Heyndrickxia acidicola: one gene and its partner. Each later gene encodes a partner of the first gene's protein in a complex. Links are inferred from orthologs where the notes say so. Each region holds a gene or a part of one and is shown in the gene's direction. Other genes may lie near its edges.

Region 1 (7,766 bases):
AATACTCCTTACATGTGGCCGTTTATACCGTTTAATCCGCCTGCATTCGTCCATATTCTCATCCGGCGCCCTATTCCGGGCTCTATATACCGTCCGAGCATTGTACATCCAAGGGATCGATTTAGACAGCCTCCAAAGGAGTAAGACCATTGTCAAAATGGTTGTTCTATGATAAAGTTTATCTAATTTCCGTTAAGATTTTAAATAGACAGTTTGTCCTATGACAGCTGTCTATTTTACATCAGTTTTCGGTTGTAAAAGCTAAGGCATGGAGATGAAGAGAATGCATTTATATGGAACCCAAAAGGTCAACGAAAATGGCCATCTGCAAATAGGCGGAGTAGATACGATGGAATTGGTTAAAAATTATGGTACGCCTTTGTATGTCTATGATGTACAGCTCATTAGAGAAAGGGCAAGGTCATTTAAACATACATTTGAAAAGCTGGGAGTGCGTTCGCAAGTAGCCTATGCAAGCAAGGCCTTTTCATCCATCGCCATGCTTAATCTTGCTGAAGAAGAGGGTTTGTCTTTGGATGTGGTCTCAGGAGGAGAATTATATACGGCTCTTGCTGCACAATTCCCGACTAAGAAGATTCACTTTCATGGGAATAACAAAAGCAGAGAAGAACTGTTAATGGCTATAGAACACAAAATTGGCTGTGTGGTAGTCGACAATTTTTATGAGCTGGACCTATTAACGGGGTTATGCAGTGAAAAGGACTGCAAGATGGATATTCTATTAAGGATAACTCCGGGAATAGAAGCCCATACACATGACTATATCCTGACAGGCCAGGAGGATTCTAAATTTGGCTTTGACCTGCAGAATGGACAGGCGGAAGAAGCCTTAAAGCTTTCTTTGGAGTCTGATCATGTAAATCTGCTTGGTGTTCATTGCCATATTGGTTCACAAATATTTGAAACGACTGGTTTCGTGCTTGCTGCTCACAAAATCATTGATAAATTGCATGACTGGGAGAAGAAGTATTCCTATTTTCCATCTGTTTTAAACTTGGGGGGAGGATTCGGAATCAGGTATACAGAAGAAGATGTTCCGCTGGCTCCATCTGATTATGTCGAAAAAATTGTAATCGAAGTAAAGCGTCATACAGAAAGTCTTGATTTGCCAATGCCTGAAATTTGGATTGAACCAGGCAGGTCGCTAGTCGGCGAAGCAGGAACTACTCTTTATTCCATTGGTTCAAGCAAACAGGTACCGGATGTAAGGAAATATTTAGCTGTAGATGGCGGCATGAGTGATAATATTCGTCCTGCGCTCTATGAAGCAAAATATGAAGCTGCTTTAGCGAACCGTCCAAACGACGCTGTGGAAGAATATGTATCCATCGCAGGGAAGTGCTGTGAATCAGGAGATATGCTCATCTGGGACTTGCCGCTTCCAAAAACAAATAACGACGATATTTTGGCTGTTTTCTGTACAGGAGCATATGGATACTCAATGTCAAATAATTATAATCGTATTCCACGCCCTCCGGTTGTCTTTGTTGAAAATGGAGAAGCTCAATTGGTGATAAGACGTGAAACATATGAAGATATTATTCGTCATGATCTTCCTTATAATGTCAATGTTCAATCTTAATAGATTCAAAGGATTGCGAAAAAAAAAGAAAATAGGTACAATAACGAGTAAGAACAAATTTTGTTACGGAGCTTATACTGGTATTGGGAGATAAAAATGCGTAAAAAAATGTCTGGTTATTTATTCTGTTAATCATGGCTGCACTCATTTGGGGTGTGTACGATTGTTTTTTTCTTCTACCTGGTAAGTAAAGCAGACACCGTCCTATCCAAAAATGGCAATGTACAGGTAGAATACTGTTTATTCTAAGAAGGCATGGTCTATACTGTAAGGAAAAAGGTAAAAAACGGAAAAAGATAACGAGGGATATGTTATGTTAATTCGATATAAAAAAGCCTTTGAAAAGATTGCAATGGGGCTATTATCATTTATGCCCAACGAAAAGGATCTTAAAAGGCTGCAGCAGACCATAAAGCAATATGAAACAGAAGATGATTGGCAGCTCTTTTTTTGGAAAGAGGAAGATTTGATTGGTCTTATTGGAGTGACAATCAATGGTCAAATAGTAGAAATTCAACATATATCCGTAAATCCTTCTCACAGGCAACAAGGTGTCGGAAAAAATATGATGAAATCATTAAAACAGATATATGAGGATAAACAGCTTATACCCAATCCGCATACTGTAGCATTTTTTGATAAATGTGACCTTGAAGAAGCAGACGCAAAGGAATAATGCGTCTGCTTTTTGTTTTAGAGGAAAGTATAAAATTTTTTATTACTTTATAGATTGAAACGCTCTACATACTTTAATAATTTATAATAGGCTTTGTTAAAGGACGCCGTTGTTTTTTAGCTCATTCGTGTGAAACAGAAGTTTCACACGACTTTCAGCTCAGCTAAAAAACGAGCAGTTTTCAAAATAAAAATTTAAGATTTATTATTGAACTTGAAAATTGGAATTTTTGTGGTTTTTGCTCTATAGATTAGAGCGGAAATAAATAGCCAATTTATGTGAAACCTTATGGCTTACGCTTTTCTTAGCCAAGCGATGCCTTTGCATTTTTTTCACTTTTGACTTAACGCAACTAATCTCATTTTCTCAATTTCAGAACGGTCTCTGACTAAATGTCTGTTAACAATAAAGTGATTTTGCAGATCACTTGGCATATTCCATTGGAAGTCGTTCTTTTTACACTCTGTCAAGCACAGCTGTAAAAGCTTAGAGTCAAGAATGGGAAGGTCAATGCTTTTATAAGGTTGACCTGAGCTAAGTTTTGCAATAGAGACATCTAAAATATTCAGGAGTTTAGGGTAGTCCAATCCGAGGTGATGGATATCCTGTTCTTTTTTACTTAATAGATTCCTAGATCTGGTTAATAACCGGGAGGCACCTTTTAGGTTCCTGCGGCGGTAATGATAGAATGCAACGGCCACCTGGATGAGACCTACCCACACTGAATCCCTGTTGAAATCATTGGACTCTTTCCAATATTCCTCTAAAATTTCATGGCACTCAAAGTAATCCCGATCCCCATGAAAATGAATTAAATAAGATATATATTCGGAAGGATAATGCAATGTTTATAAACTCCTCTCCATAAAGCTTTCCTTGATACTTAGCGGTAGCACGAAATAGATTGTAGATGATGCACCGTTCTAGCTTATCATATGTATCCTCAAGAACTCCAAGGTTTCAATTTTTTAACATCTATAAAAATAAACCAATAAAGGGAAAAGAAATCGGCAGCTAGACCGACTTCTTTTCGAGGATTTATCCTTGTGTTCTTGTTTTTAGTAAATATATGCAGCGCCAACGATAATCAATAAAATAAATAATACTACGATTAACGCAAAGCCTCCGCCATATCCAACTCCGTCTCCCATGTAAATCCCTCCTGTTTTTTCATTCGATGTATTGTATGTAGAACGGAATAAAGGTGTATGGGCCAGAGCCCAAAGGGGGAAATTTCTATTTGTAAAGTCCGGGGATTAGGAAGACTGTGAAAAAATTTTTATTGGAGGATGCCTTATAATCATCTATACTATTAATAGCCCTTTAGGCTTGAATATTAGAATTGGTGATTGTATGGAGTATAATGTAAAAATCGAAGCTTTTGAAGGACCTTTGGATCTTTTGCTTCACTTGATAAATCGTCTTGAAATTGATATATATGATATCCCTATGTCTGAAATTACCGAACAATATCTACTATATGTCCATGCAATGAAGGAACTGGAGTTAGATATTGCGAGTGAGTATTTAGTCATGGCTGCTACCCTGCTTGCAATAAAAAGCAAAATGCTGCTTCCTCAGCAGGAAGAAGAATTTTTTGAGGATGAGCTCGAACCCGATATGGAAGATCCACGGGACAATCTTGTTGAACAGCTGGTTGTTTACAGAAAATACAAAGAGGCTGCCCAGCAGTTGAAGAACCTGGAAATGGACCGCGGCCAAATGTTTACAAAGCCCCCAAGTGATTTGACAGAATTGATGACTGAAACTCAGATGGATAAACAGGAAGTCGAAGTATCGCTCTATGATATGATTGGCGCATTAAATAAGCTGTTAAGAAGAAAGAAGCTTCAAAAGCCGTTATCAACTAAAATAGCCCGGCAGGAAATATCAATTGAAACGAGAATGGATGAAATAACAAAAGAATTGAATTCAATTCGGGGAAAAAAAAGTTTCTATTCACTCTTCCCTTATCAGGACAAAGAGCATATTGTTATTACCTTTTTAGCAGTATTGGAATTAATGAAAAGGAATGAAATTTTTGTGGACCAGGAAGGAAATTTTGAAGAAATTTATGTTGCCCGGAAAGGAGCGAGCGTAGTTGGAAACAACTAATTGGAAAGGGATCCTAGAAAGCTTGCTTTTCGCTGCGGGTGACGAAGGACTATCCATTAAACAAATGATGGCTGTACTTGAAGTAGAGGAAGAAAAAACGATTGAACTTATTCATACGCTCAAAGAAGAGTATGAAAATGATCCAGATAGAGGTATTACCCTGGTCGAGATAGCGAATACATATCAACTGGCAACCAAAAAGGAGAACGCGGATTATCTAAAGCGATTGGTTGAAGCTCCTGGTTCTTCTACACTTTCACAGGCTGCACTTGAGACACTCGCCATTGTTTCCTATAAACAGCCGATCACAAGGCTGGAAATAGAAGAAATACGGGGTGTAAAAACAGAACGGCCATTGCAAACTTTAATGGCAAAAGGACTGATCAAGGAAGCTGGCCGTGCAGGAGGAGCAGGCAGGGCCATTTTATATGGTACTACGAAAGAATTCCTTGATTATTTTGGGTTAAAGGACTTAAGTGAACTTCCGCCGCTATCCCAGGATATTGATGAAGAAAATGATCTCGACGAAGCGGATTTATTTTTTGAGAAATTCAAAGAGTCGATGGAAACTAATGAATAATAGAAGACAAGAGGCTGTTTGCTTAGCAAATGGCCTCTTTTTTATTCATATCAACCTTGGTTCTGCATAAACTTGTACAAAGATGGGGTGAAGTTGGGTGAGAGAAAAGATCGTGACGGCTGCCATGTGATTCTCTCCGGAAATACTGCAGATAATGAAAAGGAAGAGGAGCACTTATATGAAACATTTCCTTGCACGTTTATTCATCGTGATGATGCTTTTAGCACTCATGCCTTCTAAGCCGGCCTCTGCAAGCATTTCTGTCGGAGCGGCCAGCGCAATATTAATGGATCAGGATACCGGGCGGATTCTATATGAAAAAAATGCTAACCAGCCTAGGAGAATTGCATCCATAACAAAAATAATGACGGCTATTCTTGCGATAGAATCGGGTAAACTGAATGATACATTTATGATAAGTGAAACTGCAGTCCGAACGGAAGGCTCTTCCCTTTATTTAAAGGCAGGAGAAAAAAGAAAGCTGGTGGATTTGGTTTACGGTCTGATGCTTCGTTCCGGGAATGATGCAGCTAATGCCATTGCTGAACATGTAGGAGGGAGTATACAGGGATTTGTTTTCTTAATGAATCAAAAAGCCAAAGAAATAGGCATGCTTAATACCCATTTTTCCAATCCAAGCGGACTGGATGACAGTTCAGACCACTTTTCAACAGCCTACGATATGGCTGTCCTTACGCGTTATGCCATGCAAAATAAAACATACGAAAAAATTGCAGGAACTAAAATGTATAAGGGCTGGAAAAATAAGAACAGGCTTTTAACCGAAAAATATAAATATTGTACAGGGGGGAAAACAGGTTTTACCAAGCTGGCTAGAAGGACTCTCGTTACAACGGCTTCAAAGGATGGTGAAAATTTGATTTCTGTTACTCTGAATGATTCTGACGATTGGAATGATCATATTTCCATGTATGAATATGGATTCAAGAACTTCCATCCTACTATAATTCTAGAAAAGGGTTTGGTGAATGCCATAACGACGAAGTATCTAAAAAACCATGTATATATTAAAAACGATGTTGTATATCCCTTGAAAAAACAGGAGGAATCGGATATTCATGTGGACTATCAGCTTGTAAAACCAAGTGAAAAATGGAAGAGTCCCAAAAAAATACCGCATATCGTGGGAAAAGCTATTATTTATATGGACAATAAACAAATCCGGCGTATCCCGGTCTACTATAGCACGGAAAAACAAACTGAAAAAACCAGCTGGCTTGGGATCTTCAAGCAGGTACTGTTTATTCAGTTAGGTGTAATGAACAATGGTTAATTATATTTGGATCGGGATGACCATTGTCGGGCTTATTTTTGCTGCAGTAAATGGAAGAATGAAACAAGTAAATGAAGCCATTTTTCATTCTGCAAATGAAGCTGTTACACTATGTATTGGATTAATCAGTATACTGGTTTTCTGGCTGGGCATCATGAAAATTGCAGAAGAATCGGGACTGCTTTATAAATTTTCCAGGCTCTGCCATCCGTTAATAAAACGGCTATTCCCTGAAGTGCCAGGAGACCATCCTGCGATGGGGTATATCGTTTCCAATATTATGGCGAATATGTTTGGTTTAGGCAATGCAGCTACACCACTGGGCATAAAGGCGATGGAGCAATTGAAAGAATTGAATGGAGGAAAGCCGGTTGCGAGCCGTTCTATGATTACCTTTTTGGCATTAAACACATCTGGTCTTACATTGATACCTACAACCGTTATTGCAATAAGAATGAATTATCATTCTGCATCGCCGACAGAAATTGTCGGTCCTACTTTGCTCGCTACAGCAATTGCAACTATTGTAGCCATTTTAATAGACCGGTATTTTTATTTCAGAAGAAAGCGGAAAGGGGGAGAATAGATGCAAGTTATTTCCATGATCTCCATCTGGATCATCCCCATTATGATCGGTTTTATATTGTTATACAGTGTTTGGAAAAAGATACCTGCCTATGAGATGTTTGTAGAAGGCGGAAAGGAAGGAATTAAAATTGCTGTATCCATCATTCCTTATCTGGTAGGAATGCTTGTAGCGATTACTATTTTCAGGGCATCAGGAGCGCTTGATTATTTTGTGAGTTTTCTCAAACCCTTTTTAAATTGGGCTGGAATACCTGCGGATGTTGTCCCTCTTGCCCTGATAAGGCCAATATCAGGGAACGCGGCTCTCGGCCTCATGAGTAATATCCTTGCCGTCCACGGGCCTGATTCTTTTATTGGAAGGATGGCCTCCACTATACAGGGAAGTACAGATACGACCCTTTATGTATTAACGGTCTATTTCGGGGCTGTGGGAATAAAAAAAATGGGGGATGCTTTGAAGGTAGGGCTTCTAGCTGACTTGGCAGGTATACTGGCAGCAATCTTTATAGTGTCCTGGATATTTGGCTAAGGCTCTTTTCGTAAACTTTGTTGCTATTTGACACAAAAAGGAGTATAAACCCAGATTCAGTATTAAAACTTTTAATAGCTTACGAAAAGATGCCACGAAGACAGACAACATAGGGAATAATCCTTTATACGTGAATCAACAATTTATGTGAAACCAGCCTTGGCTAAAGCAATCCGCTTGTATTTTTCCATATCAATAGGCGCTGTAAAAGATCTATGTTGATTTTGAACCTATGTTAATTGGAGCAGATACGCGAGATTCCTGCTTAAAAAACGTCTTAGGTGAGAATCCTGCGGAGAATGTGACGACTTATTCCCTGCCGCCCAGGGAAAGCGAGTGCCTGCAGCGTAAATCAACAGGAAGAATAACAAAGCTTAAAAA
Region 2 (5,298 bases), 1.2 Mb from region 1 along the record:
TTGTTGGCGGATGTTTTCGAGGCCTTTATTGGGGCGTTATTCCTGGATCAAGGGTTAGATACCGTAATAGGGTTTTTGGAAAAAGTCGTTTTTCCAAAAGTAGATGCTGGTGCTTTTTCTCATGTGATGGATTTTAAAAGTCAATTGCAAGAGTTTGTACAAAAAGATGGTGCAGGCATGCTTGAATATGTGGTACTGCACGAAAGAGGACCTGCTCATAGCCGGGAATTTGTATCACGTGTTACATTAAACGGCCTAGAACTGGGCGAAGGAGCCGGCAGGTCTAAGAAAGAAGCAGAGCAGCATGCAGCCCAGATAGCCTTAAGCAAACTGAAAGAGAAACAATAATAGTATAAATAAAAAACGGTCCTGGCAGGACAGATGAAAGGAGGAGCACGGATGTTCCTCAAACGCTTAGACATTATTGGGTTTAAATCCTTTGCTGAAAGAATTTCTGTCGACTTTGTAACAGGAGTAACAGCGGTGGTAGGGCCTAATGGTAGCGGGAAAAGCAATATTATTGATGCAGTCAGATGGGTACTTGGTGAACAATCAGCAAAATCTCTTCGCGGAGGAAAAATGGAAGATATTATCTTCGCGGGGAGCGATTCCAGAAAAGCACTGAATTTTGCAGAAGTAACCCTTACTCTGGATAATGAAGACCACAAACTGCCTATTGAATACAATGAGGTAAGCGTATCCCGCCGTGTATACCGTTCAGGAGAGAGTGAGTTTTCAATCAATAAGCAGTCTTGCAGGTTGAAGGATATTGTCGACCTTTTTATGGATTCAGGATTAGGACGTGAAGCTTTTTCTATTATAAGCCAAGGGAAAGTAGAACAAATTCTAAATAGCAAAGCAGAAGAACGGAGAACAATCTTCGAAGAAGCAGCCGGCGTTTTGAAATATAAAAACCGTAAAAAGAAAGCCGAGTATAAGCTGAATGAAACACAGGACAATCTTAACCGTGTAAATGATATTCTTTTCGAGCTTGAAGGACAGGTTGAACCCTTAAAAATACAGGCATCCATAGCAAAGGATTACTTAGAGAAAAAAGAAGATCTTAAAGCGTTTGAAGTCGCTTTAACCGTTCGTGAAATCAAAGATCTGCATGCATCATGGGAAAGTTTGAAACAGCAGTTTGAGCTTCATCAAAGACAAGAGGCAGCAATTTCAATAGAACTTCACAAAGAAGAGACACGCTTAGAAGGAATGAGGAGTGATTTAGCTGCCCATGACGAATCAATTAATGATCTCCAAAGTGTACTGCTTACTGCAACGGAAGAGCTGGAAAAGCTGGAAGGACGCAAAGAAGTTCTAAAAGAACGGAAAAAAAATGCAACACACAATAAAGACCAGCTAGTAAAGAATATTGAAGAATTAACTGAAAAACTGAACAGGCTCGGCAATCAAAAAGAAAAACTTGCCCTGGAATCAGACAGCAATCAACAAGAAGCAGACGCCCTAAGGACCAGCCTGAGAGATAAAAACAGTCAAATTCAAAGCTTCGACATTAACATTGAGGACGCAATTGAATCTTTAAAAAGCGATTATATTGAATGGTTAAACAAACAGGCTTCAGGTAAAAATGAGCTTCATTATCTAGAGCAGCAATTAAACCAGCAGGCTGTTAAGACTGATAAGCTGGAAGCTGAAAATAAAAAATATATAGAACAACGAGTTTTTATCCAAAAGCAAAAGCAGGAGGCTGTACAGCTGCTGGAGACTTTGGACAAACAGCTGGAAGAGCATATTTCATCCTACAGGGAAAAACAAAGAAAGCTAGAAAATATTAAAAATCAATATCAAAAACAAGAAACGATTTTATACCAGGCCTATCAATACTTGCAGAAGGCTAAGTCACGAAAAGAAACACTTGAAGAAATGGAAGATGACTATACAGGCTTTTTCCAAGGAGTAAGGGAAGTCCTTAAGGCCAGAAATCTAAAGCTGCAGGGAATTGTAGGGGCAGTTGCTGAATTAATACAGGTTCCAAAGGAATATGAGCTTGCAATTGATACTGCACTGGGAAGCGCGATGCAGCATATTGTGGTACGGACCGAAGAGGATGGCAGGAAAGCGATACAATATCTTAAGGCCAATCGTTTTGGACGAGCAACATTTCTGCCGTTAAATATTATGAAGAGCAAGTTTATCCCAGCTAATCAGCTGGATGCTGTTCAAAAACATCCTGCCTATGTTGGGATAGCTGCGGAATTATTAAGTATTTCACCTGATTACCAGAACATTGCAGGCAGCCTTTTAGGGAATGTGGTGATTACGAAGGATCTTCAAGGAGCTAATGTGATTGCTAAAATTCTTCAATATCGCTACAGGCTTGTGACACTAGATGGAGATGTAGTAAATCCCGGCGGATCCATGACTGGAGGAACGGTAAAACAATCAGGCAGCTCATTGTTAAGCAGAAAAGGCGAGTTGGAGGACTTAAAGGAAAAGCTTGCCTCCATGGAAGAAAAGACCTCGCAGCTTGAGCAGCAAGTCAAAATGCTGAAAAAAGATTGTTCTGATTTTGAAGCCTCTCTGGAGGAGATGCGGCTTGCAGGGGAAGAACTTCGTTTTAAACAGCAGGAGCAAAAATCGGAACTAAGACAAATAGAATTAGCCGAAAAGAACTTGAATGAAAGGCTGATGATTTATGACATGGATCGCACAGAGTCAAAAACAGCCTCTAATACCGTTCAGGCAAGAATGGCGGAAATCAATGAAGCTCTTAAGAAAAGCGCAGCTAAAATAAAGGAACTTGAAAGGGAAATTGATAAGCTGACACGAAGAAAGAACAGTGAAAATATTTCCAAGGAAAACCTTCAGGCAGAAATAAGTGATTTAAAAGCAAGGCTTGCCGTTAAGAACGAACAGCTGGTTTCGAGCCGTGATCAGCTTAAAAGAATAGAAACTGAATGTGAAGATACACTTAAAAAGAAGCTTCTATTTGAGGATGAGCTCAATTGGCTGAATAGTGAAGTTAGCACAAATCATTCAGGTGAAGAAGAACTGTCATTGGCAGCTGAAAGAAAGCTTTTGGATAAACAGGAAACCGCGAATCTGATATCCATCCGAAGAAATGAAAGGCTGAAATTGCAGAGTCAGCTCGAGGATGCTGAGCTCGATTTAAAGGAATTAAAAAGGCAGCATAAGGGCTTAGTGGAAGTGGTAAAGGACGAGGAAGTAAAAATCAACCGTTTGGACGTTGAATTGGAAAATCGTTTAAATCGCCTTCATGAAGAATATATGCTGACATTTGAAGCGGCTAATGAGTCATTTCCACTCGAGATTCCTCTGGAGGATGCAAGGAAACATGTGAAGCTGATTAAGCTTGCCATTGAGGAACTGGGGACAGTCAATCTCGGTGCTATTGAGGAATATGAGAGGGTATCCCAGCGCTATGAATTTTTAAGAGAGCAGCAAACGGATCTTCAGGAAGCAAAGGATACTCTTTTCCAAATCATAGACGAGATGGATGAGGAAATGAAACGGAGATTTCAAGAGACATTCATGTCGATCCGTTATCATTTTGAACCGACTTTTAAATCATTATTTGGCGGCGGAAGGGCTGAATTGAAGCTGACCAGTCCTGATGATCTTTTAAGTACAGGGATTGACATTGTTGCCCAGCCGCCGGGGAAAAAACTGCAAAACCTGAGCCTATTATCCGGAGGAGAACGGGCTTTAACGGCCATTGCTTTGCTATTCTCCATTCTAAAAGTTCGTCCTGTTCCGTTTTGTATCCTTGACGAGGTGGAAGCGGCACTTGATGAAGCAAACGTATACCGATTCAGTAAATATCTTAAGCAATTTAGTGAGGAAACGCAGTTTATAGTGATCACTCACCGAAAAGGTACAATGGAAGAAGCAGATGTTTTGTATGGGGTAACCATGCAAGAATCAGGTGTTTCCAAGCTGGTTTCGGTAAGGCTGGAAGACACAAAGGAACTCGTTGGATAAATCAATAAAGTTCTAATTGCTGGATTATTGGATAGTAAATGATTAGTTGGGATGTGTAGACATGAGTTTTTTAAAAAAGTTGAAGGATAAATTTACTCAATCAGCTGATTCTGTATCAGATAAATTTAAAGAGGGTCTTACAAAAACAAGGGACAATTTCAGCACTAAAGTTAACGATCTGGTTGCACGCTATCGTAAAGTAGATGAGGATTTTTTTGAAGAACTTGAGGAAATCCTCATTCAGGCGGATGTTGGCTTTAATACAGTCATGGAATTGATTGAAGAATTAAAAATGGAAGTGAAAAGGAAGAACATCAAGGAAACAGCCGATGTACAATCCGTTATTTCTGAAAAGCTCGTTGAAATTTATGAAAACGGACAGGACACATCAAGTACTCTTAATATCCAGGACAACGGATTAACTGTAGTTCTGTTTGTAGGTGTCAATGGCGTGGGAAAAACAACGACAATTGGAAAGCTGGCACACAAGTTTAAAACAGAAGGCAAAAAAGTACTTTTGGCTGCTGGGGATACCTTCAGAGCAGGAGCGATTGATCAATTAGAAGTATGGGGCGACCGTGTCGGTGTGGAGGTCATTAAGCAGGGAGAAGGCTCTGATCCGGCGGCAGTAATGTATGATGCCATTCAGGCAGCCAAAGCCCGTAAAGCGGATATCCTCTTATGCGATACAGCCGGCCGTCTTCAAAATAAAGTGAACTTAATGAACGAATTGGAAAAGGTCAAGCGTGTTATTGAAAGGGAAATACCTGGTGCACCTCATGAAGTGCTGCTGGTATTGGATGCGACTACAGGCCAAAATGCTTTGATACAGGCGAAGACCTTTAAAGAAGTCACAAATGTTTCAGGTATTGTTCTGACCAAGCTTGATGGAACAGCTAAGGGAGGAATTGTATTGGCAATTCGCAACGAGCTCGAAATACCTGTAAAATTTGTTGGCTTAGGGGAGAAGATGGACGATCTTCAGGAGTTTGATGCAGAGAAATATGTCTATGGCCTTTTTTCCAACTTGATTGAAACAGCAGAAGAATAATAGGAATGTAACTAGAGGGCTTTTTGGAGATAGCCCTCTTCTATTTTTGCTGGGCAAAGTAGATAATACGCAATAGATATTCTTGACAATGCTTAAAAAACTGTGTATTCTTCATATGTAAAGGTTTTTCACTTAACAAGGGGGAAAAGACGTGTTAGAGAAAACAACGAGAATAAACTATCTCTATGATTTTTATCAATCTTTGTTGACTCCTAAGCAGCGCAGTTATATGTCCCTCTACTATTTAGATGATTTTTCGCTTGGTGAAATTGCCGAAGAATATG

What was found. Proteins that work in one complex are often made in the same cells at the same time.
Region 2: the proteins of A5N88_RS02320 (region 1) and smc are in contact, whole or in part, in a crystal structure (PDB 3ZGX), measured with the Bacillus subtilis proteins. The link is inferred for Heyndrickxia acidicola from one-to-one orthologs.

What each region holds. Positions count from the first base shown.
Region 1 is NZ_KV440953.1:497,767-505,532, forward strand. Bases 2,762-5,513 are described here. They hold A5N88_RS02320 (segregation/condensation protein A), read left to right. Parts: upstream 2,762-3,632; coding sequence 3,633-4,394; downstream 4,395-5,513. Other genes in these bases: A5N88_RS02315 (DUF309 domain-containing protein), read right to left, coding at 2,762-3,124; A5N88_RS24005 (YjcZ family sporulation protein), read right to left, coding at 3,338-3,430; scpB (SMC-Scp complex subunit ScpB), read left to right, coding at 4,381-4,974; A5N88_RS02330 (D-alanyl-D-alanine carboxypeptidase family protein), read left to right, coding at 5,153-5,513. In the rest of the region: A5N88_RS02300 (spore germination protein), read left to right, coding at 1-144; lysA (diaminopimelate decarboxylase), read left to right, coding at 284-1,603; A5N88_RS02310 (GNAT family N-acetyltransferase), read left to right, coding at 1,917-2,279; more of A5N88_RS02315, read right to left, coding at 2,612-2,761; more of A5N88_RS02330, read left to right, coding at 5,514-6,268; A5N88_RS02335 (nucleoside recognition domain-containing protein), read left to right, coding at 6,261-6,854; A5N88_RS02340 (spore maturation protein), read left to right, coding at 6,855-7,385. UniProt on the Bacillus subtilis protein: Participates in chromosomal partition during cell division. May act via the formation of a condensin-like complex containing Smc and ScpB that pull DNA away from mid-cell into both cell halves.
Region 2 is NZ_KV440953.1:1,734,225-1,739,522, reverse strand. Bases 1-4,163 are described here. They hold smc (chromosome segregation protein SMC), read left to right. Parts: upstream 1-399; coding sequence 400-3,963; downstream 3,964-4,163. Other genes in these bases: ftsY (signal recognition particle-docking protein FtsY), read left to right, coding at 4,025-4,163; rnc (ribonuclease III), read left to right, coding at 1-348. Outside these bases: more of ftsY, read left to right, coding at 4,164-5,014; A5N88_RS08150 (putative DNA-binding protein), read left to right, coding at 5,166-5,298. UniProt on the Bacillus subtilis protein: Required for chromosome condensation and partitioning.